4 regions of the Desulfobotulus mexicanus genome follow, and region 3 is predicted to be linked to each of the others. Evidence: predicted binding sites of a transcription regulator. Region 3 holds the regulator's gene; each other region holds the start of a gene.
The links. The regulator sigma-54, encoded in region 3, starts transcription at its own class of promoters, with help from an activator protein. The targets are predictions, from matches to a motif close to TNTGGCACANTTTCTGCTNT.

Region 1: the regulator sigma-54 is predicted to act here: its motif matches at 3,244-3,263, upstream of FIM25_RS04235 (YeiH family protein).
Region 2: the regulator sigma-54 is predicted to act here: its motif matches at 3,173-3,192, upstream of flgN (flagellar export chaperone FlgN).
Region 4: the regulator sigma-54 is predicted to act here: its motif matches at 2,610-2,629, upstream of flgB (flagellar basal body rod protein FlgB).

Annotation. Positions count from the first base shown of each region.
Region 1 covers NZ_VDMB01000003.1:198,794-204,177, reverse strand. Annotated here, with positions in the region: gene FIM25_RS04250 (phosphatidylglycerophosphatase A family protein) at 1-16, shown strand, start outside; gene FIM25_RS04245 (NF038143 family protein) at 86-694, shown strand; gene FIM25_RS04240 (hypothetical protein) at 803-1,039, opposite strand; gene FIM25_RS04235 (YeiH family protein) at 1,299-3,041, opposite strand; gene recA (recombinase RecA) at 3,539-4,654, shown strand; gene alaS (alanine--tRNA ligase) at 5,114-5,384, shown strand, end outside.
Region 2 covers NZ_VDMB01000001.1:377,642-383,025, forward strand. Annotated here, with positions in the region: gene flgA (flagellar basal body P-ring formation chaperone FlgA) at 1-471, shown strand, start outside; gene FIM25_RS01635 (flagellar basal body L-ring protein FlgH) at 761-1,462, shown strand; gene FIM25_RS01640 (flagellar basal body P-ring protein FlgI) at 1,491-2,600, shown strand; gene FIM25_RS01645 (rod-binding protein) at 2,811-3,134, shown strand; gene flgN (flagellar export chaperone FlgN) at 3,337-3,825, shown strand; gene flgK (flagellar hook-associated protein FlgK) at 3,828-5,384, shown strand, end outside.
Region 3 covers NZ_VDMB01000002.1:199,207-204,590, reverse strand. Annotated here, with positions in the region: gene FIM25_RS03020 (LptA/OstA family protein) at 1-880, shown strand, start outside; gene lptB (LPS export ABC transporter ATP-binding protein) at 897-1,619, shown strand; gene rpoN (RNA polymerase factor sigma-54) at 1,621-3,051, shown strand; gene hpf (ribosome hibernation-promoting factor, HPF/YfiA family) at 3,140-3,709, shown strand; gene FIM25_RS03000 (PTS sugar transporter subunit IIA) at 3,797-4,255, shown strand; gene rapZ (RNase adapter RapZ) at 4,685-5,384, shown strand, end outside.
Region 4 covers NZ_VDMB01000001.1:339,898-345,281, forward strand. Annotated here, with positions in the region: gene FIM25_RS01440 (tetratricopeptide repeat protein) at 1-748, shown strand, start outside; gene FIM25_RS01445 (sigma-54 dependent transcriptional regulator) at 842-2,194, shown strand; gene flgB (flagellar basal body rod protein FlgB) at 2,679-3,086, shown strand; gene flgC (flagellar basal body rod protein FlgC) at 3,086-3,586, shown strand; gene fliE (flagellar hook-basal body complex protein FliE) at 3,722-4,024, shown strand; gene fliF (flagellar basal-body MS-ring/collar protein FliF) at 4,055-5,384, shown strand, end outside.

The DNA.
Region 1 (5,384 bases), on a different contig from region 3:
TTTGTATGTTTTTTGAAATGTAAGCCCTGCGGCATTTTGCTTTGGTGGCGCTTATGAAAGTAAAGTAATCCCTCAATGATTTTTTATGGAGCAGACATTGGCACTTACACTGGAAGAAAAGCAGGAGATTATTCTGGCAGCAGAAAAACGTAAGGCTTATGCTTTGGCCCGGGAACTTATCCAGAAGCCGGAGGCTTCAGTATGGATGATTTTGATCCCCATACTGTTTATCCATCATGCCTTTAATATTCAGAAATATAAAAAGAGCATCCATGGTTTTGCGGAAAATTATATAAAAACCCGTGAGAAAGCACTGGAGCTGGCCTTTTATTCCATGAAGGAAGAAAAAGGGGTAATCATAAACCTTGAAAATTGTTTTCCTTCGGTGGAGATGCATGAGGAAAAGGAAGTTCGCATCTGTGAGAAACAGCTTGAGGAGATCCGTCTGTTCTTTCATCATTATAAGTTGCTGATGGATGCCCGGGGGAAGAGTTACGAAGCCATGGTCAAGGCAGCCTACGGCGAGGCCGGAAAGCTGAAAGCCTTTTACAATGCTTTGGAAAAGGCAGAAAAGGAAGTCTTGCGCTATGTTAACAAGAGCTTTCAGACCAGTGAGGCTGCTTTGGAAGTGACAAAGAGAATGGAAAAAATTGCTGGCGGTATCCGGGAGAAAGAAGTGAAGGAGGTTTTTTAAGACTGCTGCTGATCCGCTAGCCTCCTGACAGACAAAAAAGCAGGTAGTCTGAATGGTCTGAAAACGTCCGCAATGAATAGCCACTGGTTTTTTGTTGCGGATGTTTTTTTATTGCTCTGATCGCCGGATGCCGGACCGCATATGGGACTGGGCAGTGAAGGTTTCTTCAGACTGGGTGTAAAAATACTGGTTGGCATCAAGATCTGCAGCAATGATAATATCCATCACAGGCCGGATCACAGGAAGGGTCTGCATCCATGGCAGTACAAGGGCGACTGCAATCCAGAAACCTGCCACACCCATGATTAGTTTGGCTATGCCGGCTAATGTTTTTTTTTCTGACATTCCCTTACCTCCGCTTGAAAGATTTATAGTAACTTCTGAATAACTTAAATTTAGTTCTTTAAATTTAAATCTTTAAAAAAGGACTAATTGTCCATCACTGGTCGAAACGAGTTCAAATCCGGTACAAGTTACTCTATGGCAGGACGCCGTGACACGGCGTGCGCTGCTATTTCAGTATGGTCTTTTTACCGGATTCGAATAAAATTTTCCGTCCGTATCCCATCAATGCAGAGGATACGGACGGAACTCTCAGTTTCTTTTACAGGCTTGCTGTAATGTCAGGGAATACAAGGAAGAACATGATGTATGCCATGAGCAGGGTCAGGGCGAGGTTAAGGCTCTGACCGCATACATAGAGGATAACAGGTTTGCCACCGGTAAAGTGTTTGGCCATTTCCCTGAAGTTCGATGTCAGACCTATGGAGGCAAAGGCCAGAATAAAGAACCATTCACGGCAGGGACGGCTGAAACCGCGAAGTACGCCCTGATCCAGCATGACGTCCCCGCGGGCGCCCATGGCTTCGATCATGATGGAAAAGACTACGGATGCGGCAATGAAACCGAGAACAAATTTGGGGAAACGATACCAGATCTCCATTTTCTTAACGGTCTGGCCTTCAACACAATCCACCTTGGCACACCAGTATACGGCCACACCAAAGGCAATGGCACCTATCATGATATTCTGGATCATTTTGATGGTTGCAGCAACAAACATCCCTGTTTCACCAAGGAAGGCACCTGCGGCAACAACGGCACCCGTAGAGTCGATGGTGCCACCTATCCAGGCTCCGCCCAGAACTGGATGCATGCCAACGGATACGATGAAGGTGGGCAGAGCGATCATCATAATGGCTGTGAAGAGCATGGACATGCCGATGGCAATGGTGAGCTCTTCCTTGGTGGCACGGCAGGCCGCAGCCGTAGCAATGGCCGCTGAAACACCGCATACACACATATCCGATGATACGGTTATGTTCAGGGTTTTTGATTCCATCTTCAGAACTTTCTGACCGAAGATGTAGGTCAGTACCAGAACCGTCGGCGTGACCACCCATGCCACAAAAATGCCGGGAAGGCCGATGGCAAGGATTTTACCGAAGAGGATTTCAGCACCCAGAAGCACAAGGCCTGTTTTGATGAAATATTCGGTCTGGGCTGCGTCTTTGATGAACTGTGGAGTTCCTATGGTATTGGCAATGAGCATGCCGCCGAGGATGGCCCAGATGAGAGGACCAAAGCCCCAGCTTCTGAGGGTGCTGTTGGCGCCGATGATTTCTGAAATGATTGCAAGAAGAAAAACAAAGCCAAACCCTTTAATGAAGTTGGCTGTGTTAATGTTCATTACCGTCGTGCCTGCGGCAAAGAAAAGCATGAAAATAACACCGATGCCAAACAGGTAGGGAATTTTATTATACGCCTGGGTTCCTGTCTGGGAGCGGGCCCTGCTTTCGGCACTTCTGGCGGAACGCCACTGGGAAATGGAGCCTTCGGCCTTTTTGTTCAGCTCCGTATTCTGGAAAGCAGCATTTGCGGCTGCTGCCTGATCTGCCTCGGCCTGTGCAAGGGCTGCTTTGGTTTTTTCCTGGGCTGCAGCGTGTTTTTCCTTTGCTCCCTCCCGTATTTCAGCTGCCCTTGCTTCCGTAAGGATAAGGGCTTCCATGGGGTTGGAGGCCCATCTTGCAGGGGTTGCCAGCCATTTGGCAATGGTTTTCCCATGGGATTCATTACGGGCTCGAAGGCCTGAGAAGGAATCATTGGCTCTGTGCCATTCAAGAGTATGGAAGGGGGCACGGGCATCTTCGGCCTGCATGGTACGCTGGGCCTGGGCAATTTTCTGATCCATATCCGCAGGAGGTCTGGGTAGAAAAATGATCAGGCCAACGATAAGAATAATGATACCAAGCCATATGGCCCACCAGTCCTCTTTCTTATAGAGTTCAGACCATTCCCATTTTGCCTGATCCACAACAATTTCCGGCTGTCTGCTTTGTCCTGACATAGTTAAAACTCCTTGAAATAATAATGGCTTTAGGTTTTACATCCATAATTTCGATTTACCCGGTTTTTAAGAACCTCATCCGTGGATGCAGAAAATATTTTTCGGGGGATTTATGGGGCCAAATATTTTCTGGAAGAAGAAGCTGTCTCTTACCGGTTCTTTTCAGGGTAAACGAGTGACAAGCTCACAAAGCTGAATTAGCAAAGCAAAATGAATGCCGTAATTGTTTTTTTTTTAAGGATGGAAAATATATCATGATATTTCAGGCTGTCATCCACTGTGTTTGATTTTAATAAAAAAATACAAGGCAGTGGTGCAGCCCTGGGGATGCATATGGCGTTGCCATGGGTGCAGTCTCGTGGATGCATGCTGGTGCAGGCAGGTTCTTGGGCTCTCCGTGTATTTTTTTCTGGTTCAGGCGGGTTAGTGTTTTCTTATGCTTTAGAAAAAGGTATGTAAGAACTTTTGTAAGAAAACCAGAACAATTGGGAGGGTTCATGAGTATTTCAGGGGATAAGGGAAAGGCCATTGAGTCGGCCATGGGACAGATTGAACGTCAGTTTGGAAAAGGCGCCATCATGCGCCTGGGCAGCAAGGAAGTAATAGCGGTTCCCACCATTTCCACTGGTTCCCTGGCTCTGGACAGAGCCCTTGGCATCGGTGGTCTGCCCAAAGGACGTGTGATAGAAATTTATGGGCCGGAGTCTTCGGGTAAAACAACTCTGGCCCTCCATGCGGTTGCGGAATGCCAGCGTGTGGGTGGAATAGCAGCTTTCATAGATGCGGAGCATGCTCTGGATACCGCCTATGCAAGAAGGCTGGGTGTTAATGTGGATGAGCTTCTGGTTTCCCAGCCGGATACCGGTGAGCAGGCCCTTGAGATTGCTGATATGCTGGTGCGCAGTGGGGCTGTGGATATTCTTGTCATTGATTCCGTTGCCGCACTGGTTCCAAGGGCTGAAATTGAAGGGGAAATGGGAGATGCCCATATGGGGCTTCAGGCCCGTCTCATGAGTCAGGCCCTGCGTAAACTCACTGCCACTATTGGCAAGACCATGACAATGGTGATTTTCATCAACCAGATCCGTATGAAAATCGGTGTTATGTTCGGTAATCCGGAAACCACCACCGGTGGTAATGCTCTCAAGTTCTATGCCTCCGTCCGGCTGGATGTGCGTCGTGCCGCAGCCATCAAGGATGGTCAGGATGTTACGGGTAACCGTACCCGTGTCAAGGTGGTGAAAAACAAGTTGGCTCCACCCTTTAAAGAGGCTGAGTTTGATCTCATGTATGGAGAAGGTATTTCCAGAATCGGTGACCTGCTGGATCTTGGTGTGGAAGCTAATATTATAGAAAAAAGTGGCGCATGGTATTCCTATGACGGCGAGCGTATCGGTCAGGGCCGGGAGAATGTGAAAAAGTTTCTGAAGGAAAATGAAGAACTGTTTAATACCCTCTATGTCAAGGTAAGGGAAAGTATGGGCATTGGCCTGTCTTTGGCACCTGAGAAGGATGAAAAGGCTGCAAAAGCAGGAAAGAATGCCAAAGCACCCCGTGAAAAAAAAGGGGAAGAACCTTCCATGTTTGATGATGCAGTACCCTCCGATGAATAATCAGAATGATTGACTGGATGGAAAGTGTCCGGGCAGTGAATTTATATCTGAATATTTGTAACTGTTCAGCAGGGTTTTCCAAGTATCATACCTGCAAGACAGATGCACAGGCCCCAGGCTATTTGCCCGTGACGCAATCTTATTCTTAGATCTTCTTGCCCTGTGCGGAAGCGGCAAAAACTCGCCGCCACAGGCAGGATAAGCTTTTTTATTACCATAGCAGGCCTTGGTACGTTGCCTTTGTGGCGGCTCAGACAGTTTGCCGCTTCTTTCGCACAGGCCTGCAAAGCTCTGATCCGAAACGATTGCAATGTCACTTGCAAATAGCCATGGAGCCTTGCAACAGTACGAAGCTGCTGTAACTACAGCATTGGCGGTTCGGAATAAGCTGTGCTGAATAATTACGAATATTTTATATCTGACTGATCTTAAAGTAAGCAGGAGAAAATAAAAACCATGATGACGGGAAATGAAATTCGTCAGAAATTTCTGGAATATTTTAAAAAACACGAACATCGCCTGGTGCGCAGTTCTTCCCTTGTTCCATCCGATGACCCCACTCTGCTGTTCACCAATGCAGGCATGGTGCAGTTCAAACGGGTGTTCATAGGGGAAGAAAAAAGGGATTATGTTACGGCAACCACCTCCCAGAAATGTGTCCGGGCCGGAGGCAAGCATAACGATCTGGAGAATGTGGGCTATACCGCAAGGCACCATACCTTTTTTGAGA
Region 2 (5,384 bases), on a different contig from region 3:
ACGGGAAGTCGTATCCGGGGACAGTTTCCTGTTTTTGTTGACGGGCAGTCCATGGGGAATCTCCGTTTTGCCGCCCAGGTGGATCGCATGGGCAGTGTGGCTGTTGCGGTCCGTACGATGGAGAGGGATGCCGTCATTGGTCCTGATGATTTGCGAATGGAACGCAGGAATCTTTCTGAGCTGCGGGATGATGTGGTTTTGGATGCTGAGGCTGTCTATGGGATGGCTGTCCGCTTAAGAATCAGTGCAGGAGATGCCCTTCGGGCGGACCGGCTGATGGTCCCGCCTCTGGTACGGCGGGGAGACCGGGTTCGGATGGTGGTGCAGAGTGAGACCCTTATGGTTCATACCGCAGGTCAGGCCCTCAGGGATGGGGGGATGGGGGAACGCATACCCGTGGAAAATCTTCGTACGGGCAAGGTTGTACAGGGAGAAGTGACGGCGGCAGGGCAGGTACGGCTGGCTTTTTAGTGGAAAGTTGGGAGTTGGAAGTGGAGAGTGGAAAGAAAGCTTTAAAAGGCATTATGTCCATTGGTTTTTCCTAAATATTTTATACTCTACAGGGCTATTTTTGAAACGCCGTCCCTTAATGAAAGGTCACAAGAACAGTGCTGATAAGTATTGTTCAAATTGTCAAATATCCTATGAATGGCCGAGTGGAGTATAATCTCGGAAATAGCCTAAAGATACTGAGGTTTACTGGTCTGGGATGGCATAAAAGATACTGGAGTCAGGAGTAATGACCCGAAGGAGGCGAGGGATGCAAAATACAATGGGGCTGAATTCTATATTGGCGGGTTTCTGTCTTTTTCTAATGGCAGGTTGTGCAGCCCAGTCCGTACCCCAGGCAGCTCTGGTGCCTCAGCCCATGGGCATGGAGGCGCCGCCAGCATTTTTTGGGGCTGTGCCTCCACCGGAGGGATCTCTCTGGAGTGATTCAGGAGATATGCTCTTTACGGATCAGCGGGCCAGACGTGTGGGGGATACGGTTATTGTGGATATTGTTGAAAATGCCACTTCCCAGGTGGCGGCCAACACCAACCTGAAGAGGGAAACCACTACAAGGGCAGGTATACCCAATGCTTTGGGTCTTACTTCGAATCTCGGAGGCAACATTGATGCGGCCAGCCTTTTTGAAGCCAACACCCGGACCGAGCTGAAGGGTTCCGGTCAGAGTGACAGGTCCGGCCGTATCACCGCATCCATCGGAGCCCGGGTCATCAAGGTCATGCCCAACGGAAATGTCATGGTCTATGGCAGCCGGGAGCTTAAAGTCAACCATGAGACGCAGTTTATCACCGTTTCCGGGGTAATCCGGCCCAAGGATATCGGATCGGACAACCGGGTGCAGTCCACGGTGCTGGCCGATGCCCGTATTGAATATTCCGGCAGGGGCGTGATTGATGAAAAGCAGAGGCCCGGGTGGATGACACGCTTTGTTGACAGATACTGGCCATTTTAGAGAATACCGAAAGAACCCGGAGGATGCCATGGCGCATGATTATACAAAAAAGAGCATCTTTTTTCTGCTGAGCCTTCTGGTATGGGTGCTGGTTTTTCCTGCGCACGGGGCGAGAATCAAGGATATGGCCGCCTTTCAGGGGGTGCGTTCCAACCAGCTTCTGGGGTACGGCATTGTGGTGGGCCTTGATGGCACAGGGGACAAGAATACCCCCCTCACCACCCAGGCCCTGGCCAGTATGATGGACCGTATGGGTATCAGCATTGACAGGAACCAGATCAATGTCAAAAACGTGGCAGCGGTCATGGTAACGGCCAGCCTGCCTCCCTTTGCCCGTGTGGGTAATAAGATAGATGTGACCATTTCTTCCATGGGAGATGCCAAAAGCCTTGCGGGGGGCACTCTTCTGCTGACTCCCCTCAAGGGGGTGGATGGTAATGTCTATGCCCTTGCCCAGGGTGCCATCGCTCTGGGGGGGCATGGTGCTGATGGTGCCGGAGCAGCCAGGGTGAAAAATCATCTGCTTGTGGGGCGCATTGCCGGAGGTGCCTCTGTGGAGCGGCAGCTTCCCTTTGAACTGAACGGCAGATCCAGCCTGACCCTTTCTTTGTATCAGCCGGATTTTACAACGGTGATCCGGATGACGGAAGCCATTAACAATGCCCTTGGCAAGCCCCTTGCCATGGCACTGGATTCCGGAGCTGTTCAGATTCATGTGCCTGAACACCTCCAGTCTTCCATTCCCATGTTCATTGCAGGTATTGAAGCCCTGGAGGTGAATCCGGATATGCCTGCCCGCATTGTGGTGAATGAAAAAACAGGTACGGTGGTCATCGGAGAAAATGTAAGGATATCCACCGTTGCCGTTGCCCATGGCAATCTCAGTATTTCCGTGCGGGAGATGGCAAGGGTGAGTCAGCCTGAGGCCTTTGGTGAAGGTGAAACCGTTGTTGTGCCGGAAACCGAGATTGATGTGGATGAGGAAATGGCCAAGGTCATGCTCATGGGCGGCGGGGCCACCATTGGTGAGCTTGTGCGGGCCCTGAATGCCATCGGTGTTACACCAAGGGATATGATCAGTATTTTTCAGACCATCAAGGCTGCCGGAGCCTTACAGGCGGATCTTGAGATTATTTAGGGTCTAAGGTCCTTAAAGACATTAAAGACGGGCAGGCACAGGGGTCTGCCCCTACAACACCTTTTACCCTCACAGCCTTTTTTAAAGACCTTAAAGGCTCTAAACCCGGCAGGCCTCTGGTGCCTGCCTTCATTAAAGACCCTAAAGACTCTAAAGACCTTAAAAAGTTTAAGCACCTTAATGGAAGTTCAAACAGCAGGGAGATGCCCTATGCGCCTGAATAGCGATGTACAGATGTCTATGGTTTCGGAGTCCCGGCTGGCCGGGGATGCAAAGGCTGCGGCCAGGGCTGCTGAAGATGCCAGACTGAAGGAGGCATGCGCCGGTTTTGAAGCTATTATGCTGCAGACCATGCTGAAGGGTATGCGGCAAACTTTGCCGGGGGATGGTATTTTTGGTCAGGGACAGGCCGAGGAGATCTGGCAGTCCCGGCTGGATCAGGAGCTTGCTGAGCGCATTTCCAAGGGAGGCAACAGTCCGGGGCTGCGGGATTTCCTTTACCGGCAGCTTTCAAGGTCTGGCGGGGACGGCTGATTTCAGGTTGATTCATGCGAAGCAGAGAGCTTTAAAGCTCTGGCACATATTATGCAAAAAAACTTATGCAGAGGCTCGGATATGCCGATCTTCTGCATAGGTTTTTTTATGCCCTTTTTGATTCGGCTCATGTTTTTTCAAAAAAAACGGCAGGGCATCCTGAATATACATCATCGCTTTATTCAGCATGGAGGAGGCAGACATGACACTGACAACGGAACTTCAGAGCCTTTACAATGAAAAAATTGCCTGCTTTGAGAACCTTCTTTCCGTGCTGGATAAAGAAGCAGATATTCTTAAATCAGGAGATGTGGCCCCCCTCTGGCCTCTGGCTGAGGAGAAGCAGAAGGCCGCCGGAGCCATCATGGAAGTAAGGGAGCGCATCAAGCAGGTCATGGTCAGGGCAGGCAGGCCGCTGGATGTGGAAGCCATTCACTTCCAGTCCCGGGTGCTCAAGGACAGGCTTTCCCACGGAGAGCAGGCAGATCTGGAGCCTTTTTTTCTTAAAGCAGAGGATCTGGGGCAACAGGTGCGCAGCGCAGCAGATGCCAATATCACCTATGTCAGTCTCTGTCTGGATGTGGTGGGTGAAATGATGTCCGTATTCATGCGGCCGCAGAAGCAGGCGGGCTATGACCGCAGCAGTCGTATGACCGGAACCGGAAACGGGTATGTCAACCGGAGGGTCTGACCATGGCCGGAATCAACAGCACCATGAACATTGCAAAGCAGGGACTTGCGGCCCAGCAGCTTGGCCTTAACGTAACGGGCCACAATATTGCCAATGTGAACAACCCGAATTTTTCCCGTCAGTCCGTGTCCCAGGCTGCCAATGCCCCCCTTGTTCAGTCCGGGCACCTCATCGGTAACGGGGTCATGAGCCAGCAGATCCGTCAGACGGCGGACCAGTTGCTGGAAGATCGTATCACAAGCCAGAAGTCGGCTTTTTCCGCATCGGAAGCTTTTATGAACTATATGAAGGTGTTGTCCGGGATGTTCAGTGAAAGCTCCAATACGAGCATCAGCCAGCTTCTTCCGGATTTCTGGGATTCCTGGAACACCCTTGCCAATAACCCCGATGGCGCTGCGGAGCGTATGAATGTGTATGAAAACGGGGTGAAGCTCAGTGAGCGTTTTAATATTATGGAAAGGGATCTCTGGCAGTTGGAGCAGGATCTGCATTCAGATATTCAGAATGGTGTACACAGGGTCAATCAGCTGACCGTTGAAATTGCCCGTCTGAACCAGTCTGTCATGGGGCAGGAAAGCCAGAGAACATCCAATGATAACAGGGATCTCCGTAATGAAAAAATCAAAGAGCTTTCGGAAATTATTGATATCAAAAGTTTTGAGGATGAAAAGGGTGCGGTAACCATTACCACAGCAGGAGGTTTCCCTCTGGTTTCCGGTAATTCATCCTATGATCTGAAGTACGAATCCGGTCAGGTGAAGTGGGTTGCTTCGGACGGTGGAAGGGTGGATATCACAGAGCGCATACAGGGAGGAAAACTTGGGGGCTGGCTGGAAATGCGGGATGTGGAGATTCCCCGTTACCGGAGGGAAATGGACGCACTGGCCAGAGAAACCATCTGGAATGTGAACAAAAGCCATAGCATGGGGGCCGGTTCCTACTACATGACCGAACCCCTGAAAGGGACTTATCAGCCCAGACAAAGCAACTGGCTGGCCACCCTTCCTTACGGAGATCGTATCGATTATTCAAAGGATTTTGGTATGTGGGTGGAAAACAAGGGTACCATTCCCTCTTCCTACACCCAGACCGTTGTGGATATGGGGGTTTCCACGGCTGCTGTCCAGAACTGGTCGGGTACGGGAGCTGCGGACAGCCGTTATGATTTTGAGGTGGTGCGAAGCGGCACCACGGGAGAATCCCTCTGGCTGGCTGACGGGCAGAATCTGGGTACGGTGCAGACGGCTGCTGATCCGGAAACGGCCCTGGCCCAGGCCATCCGGCGGCAGACCCTTACCATTACGGATGGCAACGGGAATGTGCAGACCCTTGAGATCGGTCATGGAGAAGGGATGATCGAGCCTTCATCCGCCGCCATTGCGGCGGCCCTGAACGGGGTGGACGGTCTGCAGTCCTACAGTCTTTCCAATCAGCTGGAACTGGACATGGATTCCATTATGGGCAGTGCACATATGCAGGAACATGATGAGGTCATGTTTACCCTGATAGCGGGCGATATCCGGGAAGAGGTGGTATTCCGGGTTGGGGAGGATGATGCG
Region 3 (5,384 bases):
TTATCCTTTCAACCTTTCAGCGGATTCATCACCCTCCATTCATTTTGAAAGCAGACAACAGACCTGGGATACGAAATCCAGAAAAATTCTGATGGAAGGAGAAGCTAAAATTTCAGGAAACCACGAAAGCTTAGAGGCAGAAAAGATCCATATCTTTTTTTACCCCATGGATACGGGAAAACAGCTGTCCGCAGAAAGCCTGAAAAGCCTTAAAGCCGAAGGGAAGGTCCGTCTTAGCAGCGAAGATATCCATGCCACGGCAGATACGGCCCTTTATGAAAGCCAGACCCAAAAGCTTCTGCTTGAAGGTTTCCCTGCAGAAATTCTGCACACGGATCTGCATATCCGTGGCAACATAATCCGTTTTGACCGTATTCAAAATCAGATGGAAGTGGAAGGCAGCCAGGAAACACCCACAACCCTCAGAGAAACAGCCACTGAAAGCGTGGAAACCTCCCCCATGGCTGCAAGGGCCATGATGCAGCACTGGGATTTGAACGCAAAGATTCTTATTCTGCATGACAAGGTCCACATGAGCCAGGCTGAAATGAATATCATGGCTGACACCATGACCCTTTACTACAGAAGTGAAGAAAAAAAGGAGCATGAAACAGACCATACCCCCCCTGGAATTGAAAAGGCCATTGCCAAAGGCCATGTAAGACTGACCCATGCCGATGGACATGCCCTTGGAGAAAAGGCTGTATACACAAGCACAGATGAAATAATCATACTCACGGGAAACCCGGCACGAATGGAACGCGATGGGAATATACTTCAGGGTCCTGAGATCCGTTTCAACCGCAGAACCGGTGAGATCGAAATTTCAGGTGGAGCTTCAGGGTCCCTTTTCCCGGGATCCGATGCCGCCCCTTTCTGAAATCAGGAGATCTTCCATGGCCTTATTACAACTCCAGCAGCTTGAAAAAAAATACGGCGACCGGAAAGTGGTGGACGGGGTATCCCTTCATGTGGAAAGCAGACAGGTCATCGGTCTCCTCGGTCCCAACGGAGCCGGAAAAACAACCACATTTTACATGGCCGTGGGATTGATCCGGCCCGATGGAGGCAGGGTTTTCCTTGACGATAAAGACCTGACGGATTATCCCATGTATATGCGAGCACGCCATGGCATAGGGTATCTGCCCCAGGAAGCTTCCATATTCAGAAAACTTTCCGTTCTGGAGAATATACTGATCATCCTTGAAAATCTGGATATGGGTCGTTGGGAACGCAGGCAGAAGGCAGAATCCCTTCTGGATGAACTGGGTATACGTCATCTAGCCCCTCAGATGGCCACGGTTCTCTCCGGGGGAGAAAGAAGACGGCTTGAAATTGCAAGGGTTTTGTGTACAGATCCATCCTTTGTTCTTCTGGATGAACCCTTTGCAGGGGTTGATCCCATGGCTGTCAGTGATATACAGAACATCATTAACTATCTGACCCACCGGGGTATAGGTGTTCTGATTTCTGACCATAACGTACGGGAAACTCTGGGTGTCTGCGATCATGCCTACATCCTGCATTCAGGCAAGGTGGTGGAATCAGGATCGCCTGCTGCCATCGCCGCAAGTCCCGTAGCCCGAAAAACCTACTTAGGAGACGGATTCCGGTTATAAAATGGCCATAGAACTCCGACAACAACTCAAATTGACCCAGCAGCTTGTCATGACGCCCCAGCTACAACAGGCCATCAAGCTGCTTCAGCTCTCCCGCCTTGAGCTGGTGGATGCGATTCAGCAGGAACTGGAACAGAACCCTGCCCTGGAAGAACGCATGGAGGCTCCGGATACAGAGACACCGGAAGTCAACGAAACACCTGCCTCGGAAGAGTCACTCCAGGAAATTGAAATCAGCGAAAAGGTGAGTGCAGAAACTGACTGGGACAGCTACCTTGATGAATACAGCAGTACGGGCCGGGTGCATTTTGAATCCGAGGAGAGGGAGGCCCCCCGTTATGAAAACTTCATATCTGGAAAAGAAACCCTGCATGAGCATCTCTTCTGGCAGCTTTCCATGACAGGAGCAGACATCCGGATTCAGCAGCTTGCAGGTCTTATCATCGGCAATATCAATACCGATGGTTATCTGGACACGGGCATTGAAGATATCATGAAGGTCAGCGACTGTTCTGAAAAAAAAGTGACTGAGGCCCTCAGGCTTGTGCAGTCCTTTGACCCTCCGGGGATAGCTGCCAGAAACCTTCAGGAATGCCTGCTGCTGCAGATCAAACGTCTTGGCATTGCATCGGATGTGGTGGAAAAAATCATATCCCAGCATTTAAAACACCTTGAAAATAAAAATTTCAAGGCCATCGCCAAAAGCCTGAAGCTGACCATTGAAACCGTTATCGCTGCCGTTTCCGTTATCCGGTCCTTAGAACCCAAACCCGGCAGGGAATACCACAATGAGGCACCCGTTTATATCACGCCGGACATCTATGTTTACAAACATGGCAATGACTTTCTCATCAGCCTGAATGATGACGGCTTGCCAAGGCTGCACATTAACCCCTATTATAAAAAAGCCATGAGAACAGGGGAAAAGGTTACAGGAGAAACAAAAGAATATCTTCAGGAAAAAATGCGTTCCGCCTCCTGGCTGATCAAAAGCATACAGCAGAGACAAAAAACCATTTACAATGTGATGGAAAGTATTGTCCGCTTCCAGAAGGATTTTTTTGAAAAGGGTATAGCCCACCTCAAACCCATGGTTTTACGGGATGTGGCTCAGGACATACAGATGCATGAATCCACCATCAGCCGGGTCACCACCAATAAGTACGCCTATACACCCCAGGGACTTTTTGAACTCAAATATTTTTTCAACAGCTCCATCAACCGGGTGGAAGGCGAGGCCATGGCATCCGCCAGTGTCCTTGATAAAATCAAGCAGCTGGTGGAAAGCGAAGACCCGCAAAAACCTTACAGCGATCTTAAACTTGCAGAAATCCTGGAAAAAGAACATAACATAGACATAGCCAGAAGAACCATTGCCAAATACAGGGAAATATTAAAAATTCTTCCGTCCAGCAAACGCAGACAGTACTGATCTATTCCAGTCCGGGAGCCTTCACTTTCCGTCCGCTCTATGAAAATGAAATGGCTTTCATCCATCACACCATGAAGGAGGAACACCCATGAAGACATCCGTAACCTTCAAGAACATCGAACCCTCCGAAGCACTGAAAAATTACGCCACCAGTAAGCTTTCCAAACTGGACAAGCATTTTGACGGCCCAGCCGAAGCCCAGGTGGTTATGTCTGTGGAAAAAATCCGCCATATTGTGGATGTGCGCATCACCTGTGACCGCCTGAATCTTCAGGCCACGGAAGAAACAGAGAATATGTATGCAGCCCTGGATCTGGTGGTGGATAAACTCAAAACCCAGATCCGCAGAACCAAAGAAAAAATCCGTGAAAAGCGTCCTGTTTCCAAAGGCGGTATCAAAGGCGCCGAGGCAGCCATGGCTGTTGCTGAAACCATCCGGGAAGCAGATGAAGATGCTTTGAATCCGGAAACGGCTCCAAAGGCAGGCTTTATCATTGAATCCATGCCCTTCAAACCCATGGATGCCGAAGAAGCTGCCATGCAGCTTGAAATTTCTGAAAAGAATTTTATCGTTTATACCGATGCACGCACAGAGAAGGTCAATGTCGTTTACAGAAGAAAAGACGGAGATCTGGGACTGATTCAGCCCACGGCCTGATGGATTAAAGGCCTGCCTGAGTCGGTAAAAGAGCAGGCCTTTAACCTGCATTCACTCAGGCTTGCAGTGTAACCAAAAGGTAAACAAATGAAACTTCTGGATATTATGACAAGAGACACCATCCTCACCGACCTGCAGGCAAAGGATAAGCCTGCTGTTTTAGAGGAACTGCTTGCTTCCCTCAGCCAGACTTCCGCACCCCCAAAGGAAGTTCTCATGCAGGTACTTCTGGAAAGGGAAATGCTGGGGAGTACGGGCATCGGTGATGGTATTGCCATTCCCCACGGGAAGCTGGACAGCCTTGAAGATATCCTTCTTATCTTTGGTAAAAGCCGCAGGGGCGTTTCCTTTGACGCCATGGACAACCGGCCGGTGCACCTTTTTTTTGTCATCCTGACACCCGGTGCAGCAACGGGTCTGCATCTGAAAATTCTGGCAAGAATTTCCAGACTCCTGCGGGAACCATCCGTAAAAAACAGACTCCGTCAGGCTTCAAGTCCAGAAATGGTTTTAGAAGCCATTGCCCCCATGGATGAAGATTTTTAGTAACTGTTCAGCACAGTTTATTTTGAACTGTCAATGCTGTAATTACAACAGCTTCGTACTGTTGCAAGGCTCCATGGCTATTTGCAAGTGACATTGCAATCGTTTCGGATCAGAGCTTTGCAGGCCTGTGCGAAAGAAGCGGCAAACTGTCTGAGCCGCCACAAAGGCAGCGTGCTTAAGCCTGCTATGACAATCAAAAAGCTTATCCTGCCTGTGGCGGGGAGTTTTTGACGCTTCCGCACAGGGCAAGAAGCTCCCGAATAAGATTGCGTCACGGGCAAATAGCCTGGGGCCTGTGCGTCTGTCTTGCAACTATGGTAATTGGAAAACCATTCTGAATAATTACGATTTTTAATTCTTTTTAACGGTGAGGCAGGATACAGCCATATCATCTGACCCATCATAACCTGACATATAAAGTGGATCTCCATGGACGCCAACGGAAAAATCATTGTTGTAACGGGACTTTCCGGCTCTGGAAAAAGTACCGCTGCCGCAGCCCTTGAAGATGCAGGCTTTTACTGTGTGGACAATCTTCCCGTAGCCCTTCTTCCTAAGTTTCTGGAGCTCCGCATCCACAGTGATACGGCAGATTTCAACGGCCTTGCCTTTATCATGGATATCCGGGAAAAGGGTTTTATTGAAAACCATTCAAGAATTTTTGAAGAGGTCCGGCAACAGGGCTGGAGCTTTCAGCTTATTTTTCTCGATGCCAGGGAAGATGTTCTGCTCGATCGTTTCAGCCAGACCCGCCGTCAGCATCCCCTGTCCCAGACCATTTCCCTCATGGACAGCATACGGGAAGAAATCCGACGCATGGTCCCACTAAAGGAAAGGGCCGACCATGTCATCGACACATCGGAAACCACGGTCCATGCCCTTAAAGCCCTTATCATGGGCATTGCGCAACACTGCATTTCCACAGACACACTCAGGGTGGATCTCTTAAGTTTCGGATTCAAATACGGCCTCCCACGTAATATGGATCTTCTCATGGATGTCCGTTTCCTGGCAAACCCCTATTTCAATCCGGATTTACGGGATCTTACGGGAGAAGATCCTGCCATTCAGCACTTCATCATCTCACAGGAAGAAACCCGGATCTTTTTACAAAAGTACCTCGACCTCC
Region 4 (5,384 bases), on a different contig from region 3:
AAAGCCTGAGCTGCATGCCCAGGTTGGCAGGGCTTTTCTGGAAGGGCATCTTTACCCCCAGGCTGTGAATCACTACCGCAGGGCTGAAATGCTTTTTGGCGGAGCAGCGGTACCTCCTGAGATTCGTTTCAGGTATGGCGTGGCAGCAAAAGGGGCGGGAGACGGAGAAATGGCTCTGGCCCAGCTCACTCTTTTTTTAAGGGCTGTTCCCGGTGATCCACTGCGCAGTTCCCTTGCTCTGGGCCATATTGGAGATATTCGTCTGGAAACGGGTGAGCTGGATGCTGCCCTCAAGGCGTATCAGGATGCAGCCAGTCTGGCCGAAACCGCTGAAAATAAGGTGGTTTTCCTTTTCTCTGCTGCAAAAATCCTCAGGGAGAAGGGGCAAAGGCAGAAAGAAGCAGAAATTCTGGAAAGGGCCCTTGCATTTTCAGACCTGGAAAGTCAAGATTCCCCAGATCTTCATTTTACCATTCTGCGTTCTCTGGGAGAGGCACGTGTGGCTCAGGGAAAATATGCAGAAGCCTCAGGGGCCTATGGGAAGGCTGAAGCCATACCGGGTATCGCTGTGGCAGATAGGAATGCCGTACGTTTCAGGCTTGCAGAAGTTCTTGAGAGAACAGGAGATACGGTGGATGCAAGGCGTTTGTATGAGTTTTTAATTGAGGATGCGGATCCTCTCTGGGGTTCCATGGCCCGGGAACGTCTGGCTGGAATGCGTATAGAAAATAAGTTGCTGGATTCCTGATTGAAGTTTGCTGTCTGGTTAAGGCGATGGTACTGACACCTGTTTTCAAGATATGTGTCCTGATGTATTTTATTAATAATACAGGGTTTTATCATGACGAGTTCACGACAGGCCGTGATTTTTGCTTCTGACTCCGGAGTCCGTGATTCCCTGAACCGTATGTTGGAAAACTGTAGTTGTTCGGTGCGTCCAGGAAGAACGGAAACAGAAGCCCTGCAGCTGATGCAGTCCCAGGCTCCCAGCCTGGTTGTGGGTGTATGGGAGGATGGAAAGAACCCACTGCCCTTTGTGGCGCAGGCGGTGTCCAGCCGGATTCCTGTGCTGGTACTTTCTGGCAGCGTGGATGTGGAGCTGGCTGTGGATTGCATTCGTGCTGGTGCCCTGGATTTCATGCTGCTGCCCCTGGAAGAGGATCGTCTGCAAAAAATTTTCACCGGGATTTTCGGGGAAAAAGCCATGCCTGTATCCGGCAGAAGTCTGGTGACCCAGGATCCTGGGATGCAGCGCCTTGTGGATCTGACCCTGAGGGTTGCAGCCAGCCGTGCCCCGGTTTTTATTCAGGGTGAGTCCGGTACGGGTAAGGAGCTTTTTGCCCGTATGGTGCATGATAACAGCCCCAGAAGGCAGGGAGCCTTTGTGGCTATTAACTGTGCGGCCCTGCCGGAAAATCTTCTGGAGAGTGAGCTTTTCGGTCATGAAAAAGGCGCCTTTACAGGGGCGACTTTCCGCAAGGAAGGAAAGTTTGAGCTGGCCCATGGGGGAACCCTTCTTCTGGATGAGGTTACGGAAATGCCCGTACATCTGCAGGCCAAGCTTTTGAGGGTGTTGCAGGAAGGCGCCGTGGACCGGGTTGGTGGTTTGCGGCCTGTCCATGTGGATGTTCGGATTGTGGCCACCACCAACAGGGATCTTCGGGAGGCCATGGAAGAGGGTATTTTCCGGGAAGATCTTTATCACAGACTGAATACCATCCCCCTTCGTATTCCGCCATTGCGGGAACGTCCCGGAGATATTCCCCTGCTGGCTCGCCATTTTATTGAAAAGTATAATGCAGAGGATGGGCGGAGTGTCAAGGGTTTGACGGACGAGGCTTTAAACTGTTTAACTTCCGTCACTTTCACGGGTAATGTCCGGGAGCTTGAAAACGTGATCCGTCGTGCAGTACTTCTTTGTGACGGTACTGATATCAAGATTGCGGACCTTCTGCTGGAAGAAGATCTTCCCCACAGTCTCTCCCCGGGCCTTGCGGAAGGTTCCTGGTCTCTGCCCGAAGCTTTTCTGGATGCTCCTTTAAAGGAGGTGGAAAAGCAGATGATTTTCCATACCCTGAAACGTTTTGACGGAAACCGTACCCATGCGGCCCAGCTTCTGGGGATCAGCGTACGTACCCTGCGTAACAAGCTCAATGAATATAAAAATGATCCGGATATGACGGCTGCGGTTTGATTTTACTTCAATAATTGTAAGCGTTTAATTGTTTAGCACAGTTTTCCAAGTACTATAGCTGCAAGACAGATGCACAGGCCCCAGGCTATTTGCCCGTGACGCAATCTTATTCGGAAGCTTCTTGCCCTGTGCGGAAGCGGCAAAAACTCCCCGCCAAAGGCAGGATAAGCTTTTTGATTACCATAGCAGGCCTTGGTACGCTGCCTTTGTGGCGGCTCAGACAGTTTGCCGCTTCTTTCGCACAGGCCTGCAAAGCTCTAATCCGAAACGATTGCAATGTCACTTGCAAATAGCCAAGGAGCCTTGCAATAGTACGAAGCTGCTGCAATTACAGCATTGGCAGTTTGGGATAAACTGTGCTGAACAGTTACGTAAGTACCAATCATTCAGCTCCGCTGTCCAGCGGGGCTTTTTTTATGGCACATCTGTTGCATATTTTTCAGGGCAGGATTGATTATCTGTCCTTAGAGAAAGGAGGTGCCTTTTGGGCGGTCACCGTTTATTTGATTCCACCTACAATATGATGGGCAAGGGGCTGGATGTTTCCAGTTTTCGTCATAGCCTGATTTCTGCCAATGTGGCCAATGTGGATACGATCCATTACAAGCCGAGGGATCTGGATTTTAATGCAACCCTGAAACAGGCCATGGCCGGTCCTCCTCCAAGGGAGGTGGCCATGACCCATGAAAAGCATCTGGACGCCGGTCCGCTTCCGGACCCCATACGGGCATCCATATATGACAATGCCGATGCCTATCATCTGGACTCGGTGGATATTGATGAGGAGATGAGTAATCTTGTGGAAAACAATATGAAATACAGGACAACGGCTGAAATGATGGTGAGAAAGATGACCATCCTCCGTCATGCCATTGCCGAAGGAGGCAGCTGATGACAGATCTGATCAAGTCTTTTAAAATTGGCGGTACGGCCCTTTCCGCACACCGGATGAAAATGAACGTCATTGCCCAGAACCTCGCCAATGTGGACACCACCCGGACGGAGGAAGGTGGACCCTATCGCCGGAAAATGGTGGTTTATGAGGGGCGTCAGCTGGAGGAGATTCCTCTGGGTCTGCAGAAGGCAGAAGCCAGGGAGAATTATGATGACTTAGGATTTTATGAGATGTTTGAGCGGGAAAGGGACAGGGGGGGGGATCAGCGGGGCGTTAAGGTTACCGATGTGGTGCAGTCCCAGGAGGATTTTCGTCTTGTATACAATCCCAGCCATCCGGATGCGGACCCTGTGACGGGTTATGTGGCCATGCCCAATGTGGATCACCTCACGGAAATGGCGGATATGCTGGTGGCCAGAAGGGCTTATGAAGCCAGTATTACGGTAATGAACAACACCAAGGCCATGATGATGAAGGCACTGGAAATTGGTAAGTAGTTGCCTTTATCGTGGCGTGCCGGACTCTCTCTGTGCTGTGTAGTATGCAGGGAGGCGAATACTTGAAATTTGAAATTTCTACAGCCCAGACAAAGAGTCCTTGCCGGGTATATACTCTTGGAAAAGGAGAACAGAATGAATCCCGTAAATAACCGTTTTTTTTCTCTTCCGGTTGCAGATACAGGGCAGATTTCCGCCACTGCTCTGCCCCCTTTTTCCGGCATGAGTTTTTCCGAGCGTCTTAACAGTGCCGTTCGTGAGGTGAATACCCTGCAGAATGTTTCGGATCTTGCAGCGGAAAAGGTCATGCTTGGAGAGCTGGATCTGCACGAAGGCATGATGGCTCTTCAGGAGGCGGATCTTTCCATGCGCCTTCTGGTACAGACACGGTCCAAAGCCCTGGAAGCCTATAAAGAAATCATGCACATGCAGTTCTGATTATAGCCAACTTTTTTCGGAGAGAACGCCATGAATCCTGTTATTGAACAAATCCTTTCCATCTGGCGCAGTATGCCCCTTCCAAGAAAAATTATTCTGGGGGCTGTTGTGGTGCTGACCACCATCGGGTTTGCTTCCCTCTTTTTCATGGCAAACAGAACTGAATTTGGTGTGCTGTATACCAATCTTTCTGAAAAGGACGCATCAGAGATTGTAGACAAACTTAAAGAGATGCGTGTTCCCTATGAGCTGGAAGGGGGGGGGAGTGCCATCCGTGTTCCTTCAGGTCAGATCCATGAGACCCGTCTGTCTCTGGCGGGTGAAGGTCTGCCCAAGGGGGGCGGTGTGGGTTTTGAGGTTTTTGACAAGAGTGATTTCGGAACCACGGAATTTGTGCAGAAACTGAATCTGCAACGGGCTCTGCAGGGAGAGCTGGCACGCACCATCCGTCAGTTTCAGGAAGTTACCGATGCCAGGGTCATGGTGGTCATGCCCAAGGATTCGGTTTTTATAGAAGAATCCCGGCCACCCAGTGTTTCTGTTCTGTTACGCCTGAAGCAGGGTGCCGACCTCCCCCAGAGCAAGGTGGAGGCGGTGGTGCATCTGGTGGCGTCCGCCATTCAGGATATGACACCTGAGCTGGTGACGGTGGTGGATACCAGAGGACGGGTTCTGTACAGAGGGCACAGTGATGAGGAAAAGCTGGCGGAGCTGGAAAATACCCGGGTGAGAAACCAGGTCCAGTATAAAACCATACGGGAAAGGGAGCTGGCCCAGCGCATTGAAAGTCTCCTTGAGCGTGTGGTGGGAAAGGACAGGGCCATTGTAAGGGTCACGGCAGAGATGGATTTTTCCCGTGAGGAAATGAGTGAGGAAATTTTTGATCCCAATGAAACCGAAGCCATTTTTGTCCGGAGTCGAAAAAACCTGAATGAGGAAACGGAAAGACTGCGTGGCCCTCTTGGCGCCATCTCCAGTGTCAATCCTGTTGTGCCACCGGGAACGGAAGGTGGCCCCCTTGAAACTCTGGAAAAGGGCAGGAAACAGGATGATGTGGTTAATTATGAATTGAGCAAGCGGGTAAGGACTACGGAAAAACCCTTTGCCGTATTAAGCCGCCTCAGCGTGGCTGCGGTGATTGATGGTCGTTATGAATGGCAGCGGGATGAAAAGGGAGTAATGACCCGCCGCTATGTGCAGAGAACACCGGAAGAGATGGCGCAGTTTACGGAAGTGGTGAAAAACGCCATGGGTTTTTCAGAGGCCAGGGGAGATCAGGTGGTGGTGGAATCCTTTGCCTTTAACCCCGATGAAGAACCTCCCATGGATGAAGATCCTCTGACTGGTCTTGCCCGTTTGC